DNA from 2 places in the Salinivibrio sp. PR5 genome. Region 2 is predicted to be linked to the other one. Evidence: predicted binding sites of a transcription regulator. Region 2 holds the regulator's gene; the other holds the start of a gene.
What was found. The regulator PurR, encoded in region 2, represses purine synthesis genes. The targets are predictions, from matches to a motif close to TNANGNAAACGTTTNCNTNA.
Positions count from the first base shown of each region.

Region 1: folD (bifunctional methylenetetrahydrofolate dehydrogenase/methenyltetrahydrofolate cyclohydrolase FolD) is a predicted target of PurR. The motif match lies at 2,558-2,577, and genes of this name have one in related genera.

Region 1 covers NZ_MUFK01000002.1:92,141-96,398, reverse strand. Annotated here, with positions in the region: gene BZG82_RS01890 (response regulator) at 1-780, shown strand, start outside; gene rfaH (transcription/translation regulatory transformer protein RfaH) at 913-1,410, shown strand; gene folD (bifunctional methylenetetrahydrofolate dehydrogenase/methenyltetrahydrofolate cyclohydrolase FolD) at 1,633-2,490, opposite strand; tRNA gene BZG82_RS01875 (tRNA-Arg) at 2,787-2,863, shown strand; gene tig (trigger factor) at 3,209-4,258, shown strand, end outside.
Region 2 covers NZ_MUFK01000029.1:10,961-15,218, forward strand. Annotated here, with positions in the region: gene lpdA (dihydrolipoyl dehydrogenase) at 1-213, opposite strand, end outside; gene BZG82_RS11025 (TfoX/Sxy family DNA transformation protein) at 498-1,091, opposite strand; cyclic di-GMP riboswitch class I at 1,199-1,301, opposite strand; gene purR (HTH-type transcriptional repressor PurR) at 1,482-2,486, opposite strand; gene BZG82_RS11035 (heme ABC transporter ATP-binding protein) at 2,747-3,523, opposite strand; gene BZG82_RS11040 (FecCD family ABC transporter permease) at 3,520-4,258, opposite strand, start outside.

The DNA.
Region 1 (4,258 bases), on a different contig from region 2:
CAAGCATTGCGGTTTGGCGTGAAAGATTTTCTGATTAAACCGATAGAAGACATTAGTGTGGTCAAAAAGGCCATTGAGACGGTGATTGATGATGCCAACGATGATGTCCGCGCGAATGACGATTTCAGTCAGCAGTGGTTTAAAGTGTGTGAAGATGCTGACCGCGGTGCCTCAGAGAACGAGCTTAAATGGCATTTAGATGCACTGAAGCATAACCCCGGCAGTGCACGTGAGCTTTTAATGGGATTGATGCCTGAGCCAGACTCCCAGCAAGGCGCGTGGCGCTTGTCCTATCATTCGCTCCAATCGGCCGACGCGAATCCGATTGTGCTCGATTACACGTGGCTGATGGGTGGAAAAATGGCCTTTTACGTTGTTGATTCTGCCTCGGCGGGAGAAGATGGAACGGCAACGACATTAATGATCCGGGCATTTTTCAATGAGTTTGTGCGTACCCAAGATGTCAATGAGCGTGGTTTTCTCACCTTGGTGAAGCGCATCGAAGATGCGATTAGGGCTTCATCTTATGCCTCTCCAATCCGAGCCATGTTTGGCGTACTAAATACTGTCGACAATCAGCTGGAGATCTTCCCGGCGGGACTCACCGCAACGGTTGATAGCTGTGGCACAACCAGTTTATTGCATAGCGCGCATTGGTTAGGGAAAGATGCCATTCATAGCCAGTTCCAATATGTCGATATGGGGGCGGGCGATGCGCGCGTATCACTAAGTGAAGTCGGACTGAACAGCTTCAGTGTGGATATCCAAAGAATTGCATAAAAAATAGTGCGGAAGCCGCGTTATAATGCGGCTTGCGCCTTGCTGCGTTGTGTTAACATCCGTATACTCATGTCGCTGTGTTGCTATGATTAAATGGCGTAGTGCGAAAGCCGATTTCAAGGACAGAACGACATGAAGCATTGGTATCTGCTCTACTGTAAACGCGCTGAACAACAACGCGCAGAGCAAAACTTAAAACGCCAAGGCGTAGACTGTTATTACCCCATCGTCACGGTTGAAAAACTTCGCCGTGGTAAATGCCAGCAAGTTGAAGAGCCCCTTTTCCCTAATTATGTCTTTGCTCACTTCGATCCTGAAGAAGTGCAATATACCTCTGTACGCTCAACGCGGGGCGTGGTCGATTTTGTTCGCCAAGGCGCCCATCCTATTCAAGTTGACCAATCGCTGATCCAGCAGCTTATGATCATGGAAGATAGCGACGAGCAGCGTGAAAAGCTTAATGATGGCTTTAAACCCGGCCAAGCGGTCACTATCCAAGCGGGGCAATTTGAGGGGGCGGAAGCGATTTTTAAGGAAAAAGACGGCGAGATGCGCTCTATTTTGTTGATCAAAATTCTTAATAAGCAGACTGAACTTCGCGTCGACAATCGATATGTGAGTGCTGGTTGAATCACAGAGCACGGCGAGTGACTGGCGTCAGGAGATTTAGGCCTCCTATATCTATGATGTCGGCTGCTCAATGCTATATATACATGCAGATGGCCTGACTGCTATTCCATACTGTTGATGTATTTCCTGGCATAGCAATTGTCTCGAAGCGTCAGAGCCGGAACCGGCGCTGTTGATGTAAAAAAGCCGGCGGTCAGCCGGCTTCTTCTCATCATGACACGATTAGGCGTCGTGGTATTGCTCGCAGGCCATCAAGGTATTCTCAATCAGTGTCGCCACCGTCATTGGGCCAACACCGCCGGGAACAGGCGTGATATGGCTTGCCTTTTCGTATGCCACGTCATAGTCAATATCACCGATTAGCTGGCCGTTATCCATGCGATTAATCCCCACATCAATCACAATCGCACCGGGCTTAATCCACTCGCCGGGAATAAATTTAGGTTTACCGACGGCGACCACTAACACATCGGCTTGACGTACATGCGCTTCGAGATCTTGGGTAAAACGATGGCAAGTGGTTGTGGTACATCCGGCGAGGAGCAACTCTAGTGTCATCGGACGGCCGACAATGTTTGAGGCACCGACCACAACGGCATGTTTGCCACGCAAAGGTACGTTGTAGCGGTCAAGTAAGGTGATGATCCCTTTTGGAGTGCAGGAACGCAGGGTTGGCATACGTTGGCACAAACGGCCCACATTGTAAGGATGGAAGCCGTCGACGTCTTTGTCGGGACGGATACGTTCAAGGACAGAGGTAGCATCAATGCCCGCAGGTAAAGGCAGTTGCACCAAGATACCATCGATGGTGTCGTCATCATTGAGTGTATCGATCAGCGTCAGTAATTCATGCTGAGAGCAGGTTGACGGCAAATCGTAAGAGCGAGAGACAAAGCCCACTTCATCACAGACGCGACGCTTACTGCCCACATAGACCTGTGACGCTGGATCGTCACCCACTAAAATCACGGCAAGCCCGGGCGCACGGCGTCCCGCTTCTTTACGGGCAGCAACACGTGCTGCGACTTCTCGACGCACCGTTTGCGCGATCAGTTTTCCATCAATGATTTGTGCGGCCATAAGTATCCTTTGGCTAAGAGAGCAAAAAACGGGTCGATATTGTGACAAACTTTGGGCGTAAAAGCTATTGCGCAAACGTTTGCTTTTGGTGGTTTGGTGGCAGAGAAACCGTCAAAGTCATTGTGAATCAAAGGTGTTGTGCCAGATATCGCCTTATATTGGTTGGAGGAGCTCCACACAAAAGGGCTTTTATGCCGCGCGAACTGGCGTGCTTTTGAGCAACTGATTAGACATTTCGGTGAAAACCGTTGACGACGCCTGACCTCGCTTTATAATCCCCGCTGCATATCTATTTTGCGCCCTTAGCTCAGTTGGATAGAGCAACGGCCTTCTAAGCCGTGGGTCACAGGTTCGAATCCTGTAGGGCGTGCCATTTCTCTTGTTCTCGCTAGTGAAAATACTCTCCCATTTCTGCTCAAAAGCTAACCAAACAGTGCAAAAACACAAAAAGATGTGATCTTGCCCGGTTGAATTGTGAGATATCACCCCAATTTCGATATTGAAACGCCATCGGTCGCCCCTTGTCTCGACTCAGTTGACGGGTGCCGCTATAATAGCGCGTCTTAATTTTCAGTCTCGGATGAGATAGCTCGATACGCCAATTGCGTGTATCCGGATTCGCAGGGGCTATGACGGATTCATAGCTCGGATGATGACACCAGTAAAAACTGGTCAACATCACTCAGTACCCCTGAGTAAATTTGAGGTTAATTTTATAATGCAAGTTACCGTTGAAACCACCGAAGGCCTAAAGCGCCAAATGACCATCACTGTGCCTGCTGCAAACATTGAAGACGCAGTCACGAAAGAGCTACGCAACATTGCTAAAAATCGTCGTTTTGATGGTTTCCGTAAAGGTAAAGTACCTTTGAAAATGGTTTCTCGCATGTATGGCGATGCAGTACGCCAAGACGTGCTGGGCGAGGTAATGCAGCGTCATTTCATCGAAGCCATCATCCAAGAGAAAACTAATCCAGCAGGCGCGCCAACCTTTACACCGGTAGAGAATGAAGCGGGTAAAGATCTGGTATTCAAAGCTGAATTTGAAGTGTACCCAGAAGTTGAACTGCAAGGTTTGGAAGCGATCGAAGTTGAAAAACCGCACGCAGAAGTACAAGACAGCGACGTTGAAGAAATGCTGACTACCCTGCGTAAGCAGCAAGCGAACTGGGTTGAAGCTGACGGTGAAGTAAAAGAAGATAGCCGTGTAACGCTAGACTTCACAGGTACCATTGACGGCGAAGAATTCGAAGGCGGTAAAGCGGAAGGCTTCCAGCTAGTCATGGGCCAAGGCCGCATGATCCCTGGTTTCGAAGATGGCTTGGTTGGCAAAAAAGCGGGTGAAGAATTCACTATCGACGTCAACTTCCCAGAAGACTACCACGCTGAGAACCTAAAAGGTAAAGCGGCGCAGTTCGCGATCAAACTTCACACTGTTGAAGCGCAAGAATTGCCAGAGCTAACTGAAGAGTTCGTTCAGCGCTTCGGTATTGCGGATGGCAGCGTTGAAGGCCTAAAAGCCGAAGTCCGTAAGAACATGGAACGCGAGCTGAAGCAAGCGATCAAAAACAAGATCAAAGAGCAAGTCCTTGACGGCTTGGTTGAGCAAAACCAAATCGACGTACCGTCTGCCTTGATCGATCAAGAAATCAATGTTCTGCGTCAGCAAGCGGCTCAACGCTTTGGTGGCAACATGGACAGCGCATCACAACTGCCACGTGAGCTGTTTGAAGAACAAGCCAAACGTCGTGTTAGCGTTGGCCTGCTG
Region 2 (4,258 bases):
TGCCGCACCCGGTAAGGACAGGGCGGTCATCACCACATAGCCGACAAAAAACACCAGGCTTGCGATGGTCGCGTTTTCGATAATGTAATCATTCAATGCCACTTGTTGTGCTTTGGCGTTTTCAAGCGTGAGCCACTGGCTGAGATCTAAACTGAACCAAAGTGTTACAAGCGCCACCACCACTAAACCAAGCAATATCTTTTTTACTGGCATACTGTGTCTCGTCCGATAGTAAATGGGTCCCAGTTATTACTTTAGGTACTGTAGCTGAATTAACTGGCTGATTTGTCGGTTACATTGAGGAACTGTGTCCTTAATCGTACCTTTAACCAGACCCGACCGATCGCAAGAAACTTTCGCTATTAGTCAGAAATTAGTTTGAATGATGATTTATTGAGCGTTTAGTGCGTTCAGAAAAAGCGACACCGCCATAAAGGCGGTGTTGGACGCGAACATTGCTCACAAAAAAGGTAGAGAGGTATGGGGGTTGTGAGGAATTAATTTTCTAAATGTTGTAATAATTCTTGGCGACGTTGAGGGGGAACCACAGACCAATGCTTGCCAGTAATCGCACCTTCTAGTGACCACAGTAACTCCAAGCTTAGCTCTTTTTCATGCGCAGAAAGAAGGGCTTTGTAGGCATTGACGGCACCTTGCTGCTGTAAACGTTCAGGTGTGTCAATACCGGCTTTTTTCAGCATACGCTCGGTCGCAAGCCGTAAATTAGGCAAGTCTTTTAAACGAGATGGCGTGGCTTGTTTTTTCAAAGTACGATCGCGTGTCGCGACATCCAGCGCTTCTTTGGCTTCAGTGAGCAGTTTATCTTGGTCATCCCACCAGTATTCAGGAATCGCAAAATATTTCGTCACAACGGGAAAGCCCCGCTTTTTATACACGTAGGGTGATAAGCCTTGTTTTTTTAATAGTGCTTCGTTTTCTTTTCCAGCACGTAAATGGAGAGTGTTGTTAACGACAAGTGCGAACATGGTGTCTTCACAAAAGATACCAAACCCACCAAACATTGAACGGGACTTTATACTGCCAAATTTGGCAAATAACTTCATTGCGTTCTTTAAAGCTGGTTTATCCATTTGATTAAAATCTCGATGAATTACTAATGCCTAAAAAAGACGTCATAATGTAACAAGGCAAGATCGCAGAATTGTCAACGAGCCATCAAATTTGTCAGCTTTGATATGTTGGCAACCCCGCTACCGTTGATATTTTGACATCATGTCAAATTACCGTTAGGCCGGAGGCTTTGCGTCCCATGCTTTCGCCATGGTTTGCCTTGTTCAATCGCTATTAAGCATATAATAATTAGACACCGATGTCGTCCTCTCCCATTACGCAAAGTGTGATCTTGGTTCAGGGTGGGTGTAATTGATGAGCTAGAGTAAAAGCACTACTAGACGAGTGGTCGCGTAAAAAAGCACCGCCAAGGCATTGACGGTGCTCTTCATAAAAATTTCATTAAAACATTAAGATAGTGTTTTAACTGACTGTCGACTCACTAGTGCAGGTTGCATTTCGAACACTTGCTGTTGAGTCTCGTTGTTGGCAATTCGCGCGAGCAAGAGCTTGACGGCCGTTTTGCCTAGACGGCGTTTGGGCTGGTGAATAGTTGTCAATGGTGGCGAGAAATACTCGGTGAGATCAATATTATCGTAACCAATCACCGATATATCATCTGGCACTTTCAAGCCGTGCTCGTTAAATGTACTAATGGCCGCTAATGCCATAATGTCATTAAAACAAAACACAGCGGTCGGGCGGTCTGACATTGTCGCTAATTGCTTCGCGGCAATTTGCGCTTGATCGGCTTCAAAATCTGCCTCAATCAACCAATTTTCATTTACTGGAATGTTGGCTTCTTTCAACGCGCGGAAATAACCGTTTAAACGATGCTTACAGGTATTTTTATCCATTTGGCCAGAAATGCAGCCAATCCTAGTATGACCATTATCAATAAAGTGTTTGGTAGCAAGGTAACCGCCCAATTCAGCGTTATCTTCTATACGGTCTGTATCGATATGATGACTGCCCCAATCCATCACGACCATAGGCAGATCGCGTTTTTTTTCTAATAACAGCATCAAATCTTCGTTGAGGTCAGAGCACACCACAATGAGTCCGTCGACGCGTTTTTCAGACAACATACGCAGGTAGTCGCGTTGCTTTTCAAGGTTACCCTCGGTATTGCAGAGAATCAGCGTGTAGCCTTGCTTATAGCAATAGTCTTCCACACCGTGAACCAGTTCGGCGAAAAAGGGGTTGGTGGATTTAGTCACCAACATACCCAGTGTACGTGTTGTATTACACTTCAAGCTTCGCGCCACAGCACTTGGGGCGTAGTTCAATTCTTCAACCGCTTGCCATACTTTCTCAGTCGTCTTCTCCGCGACAAAGCGGGTTTTGTTTATCACGTGCGACACCGTCGTGGTCGATACACCGGCGAGACGCGCGACATCTTTAATCGTTGCCATCTTGATTCTTCTTTGTAGTAATGCGTAGGGATCGTTACTCGCGACCTTACAGAAAAACGCCGCTGTTTCTCAGCGGCGATGTCTTTCACAATCCCGGCACATCAGACGGTTGCGAAGGTAACGAATCCGATTTCATCCATTCTCATAGCTAATCGGTTGCGCTCTCAGTTTACTTAGGTTGGCGCACACTCGCAATTGGTCTGATCAGCGAAAACGGACCAACAGGCGGTTTTGTGAGCCAGCTATGATGTATTTGTCAATTAAGACACGATCAGTGGGCAGTTATGCTCTGGGTGCGTCAATACGGTCAGAGGGTATTGGTAGATATCTGCCACTCTATCACTACTAAAACACTGCCACGGATCGCCGGATAGGACGATTCGACCTGCTTTCAGAAAATGCAGTTGATCGGCGTATTGCGCCGCCAAATTCAGGTCGTGCAACACTACGAGTACTGTCATTCCTTGGTCAGCGAGTGCTCGACAGCGCTTTAGGGTGTAATGTTGATGGGTAATATCTAAGGCCGAAGTGGGTTCATCCAGCATCAGAATCGCTTGATCCGGTGCGGTTTGTGCCAGCTGTAATGACACGCGCGCCATGTGTACGCGTTGTTTTTCACCGCCAGACAAAATCGGATACGGTCGATGAGCAAGATGGCTAATATCCCATGCCGTTAGTTGCTCGTTGGCAAGGGCCGCGATCTTTTCTCGGTTTGCCTTTAGTGGTGTCGCCCCCATCTCGACCACTTCTTGTGCGGAGAATGCAAACGTGAGCCCGCTATGTTGGGGAAGGAAGGCAACTCGTCGGGCAAATTCTTCGCCTTGCCACTGGCTTTTTGGCTGTTGCCAAAACTGCACACTGCCATGTTGATGTTTGTCGCTAATCAATTGCTTTAACAGTGTACTTTTCCCCGCACCATTCGGCCCGAGTAAAACGTGTAACTGGCCGGCAGTAAAGGCGAGATCAATCTCGCTTAGCAGTTGACGGCCGTTAAGCGCATAGCTGAGCTTGGAGATTTGAAGGGCAGAATCTGTCATTCGTGAACCACTGCTTTTCGTTGTTGAATAAGAAGCCATAGAAAGAAAGGAGCCCCCATTAGGGCGGTAATAATGCCAACCGGCAATTCGGCGGGTGCGACAATGACACGGGCAACAATGTCGGCCAAGGTCAGTAACAGGGCACCAAGAATGGCTGATAAGGGCACCAGTGTGCGATGATCCGGGCCGGCAATTAAACGTCCAATGTGTGGGATCACTAGACCCACAAAGCCGATAAGACCGGCAGCACTTACCGCAATGCCCATTCCCGCCGCGGTCACAACAATGAGTAGGCGTTTTAAATGGTGTACATCAATGCCCAAATACGCCGCTTCGTTTTCACCGAGCAAAAGGGCATTTAAGTGGCGTGCGCGCTGGTAGGCAAATACCGTGAGTAAGCATGCAGCGATGCCAGTGAGAACAATCTGTCCCCAAGTCGCACCGGTCAGTGACCCCATCGACCAAAGGGCGATGTCTCGTAACGTTTGATTATCCGCAACATAGTTAATCAAGCCTAATGCAGCGCCGGACAAAGCACTGATCGCAATGCCCGCTAGCAACATGATGGTTACCGAACTGCCCATGGCCGTTGTGCCAACTCTGTATACAAATAGGGTCGCCAGTAGTGCACCGATAAACGCAAAGGCAGGCACCGAAAACACAAAGCTGGCCTCGATACTGCCCCAAGAGAGCAATAGCAAGCCCAGTGCGCCTCCTAATGATGCGCCGCCAGAG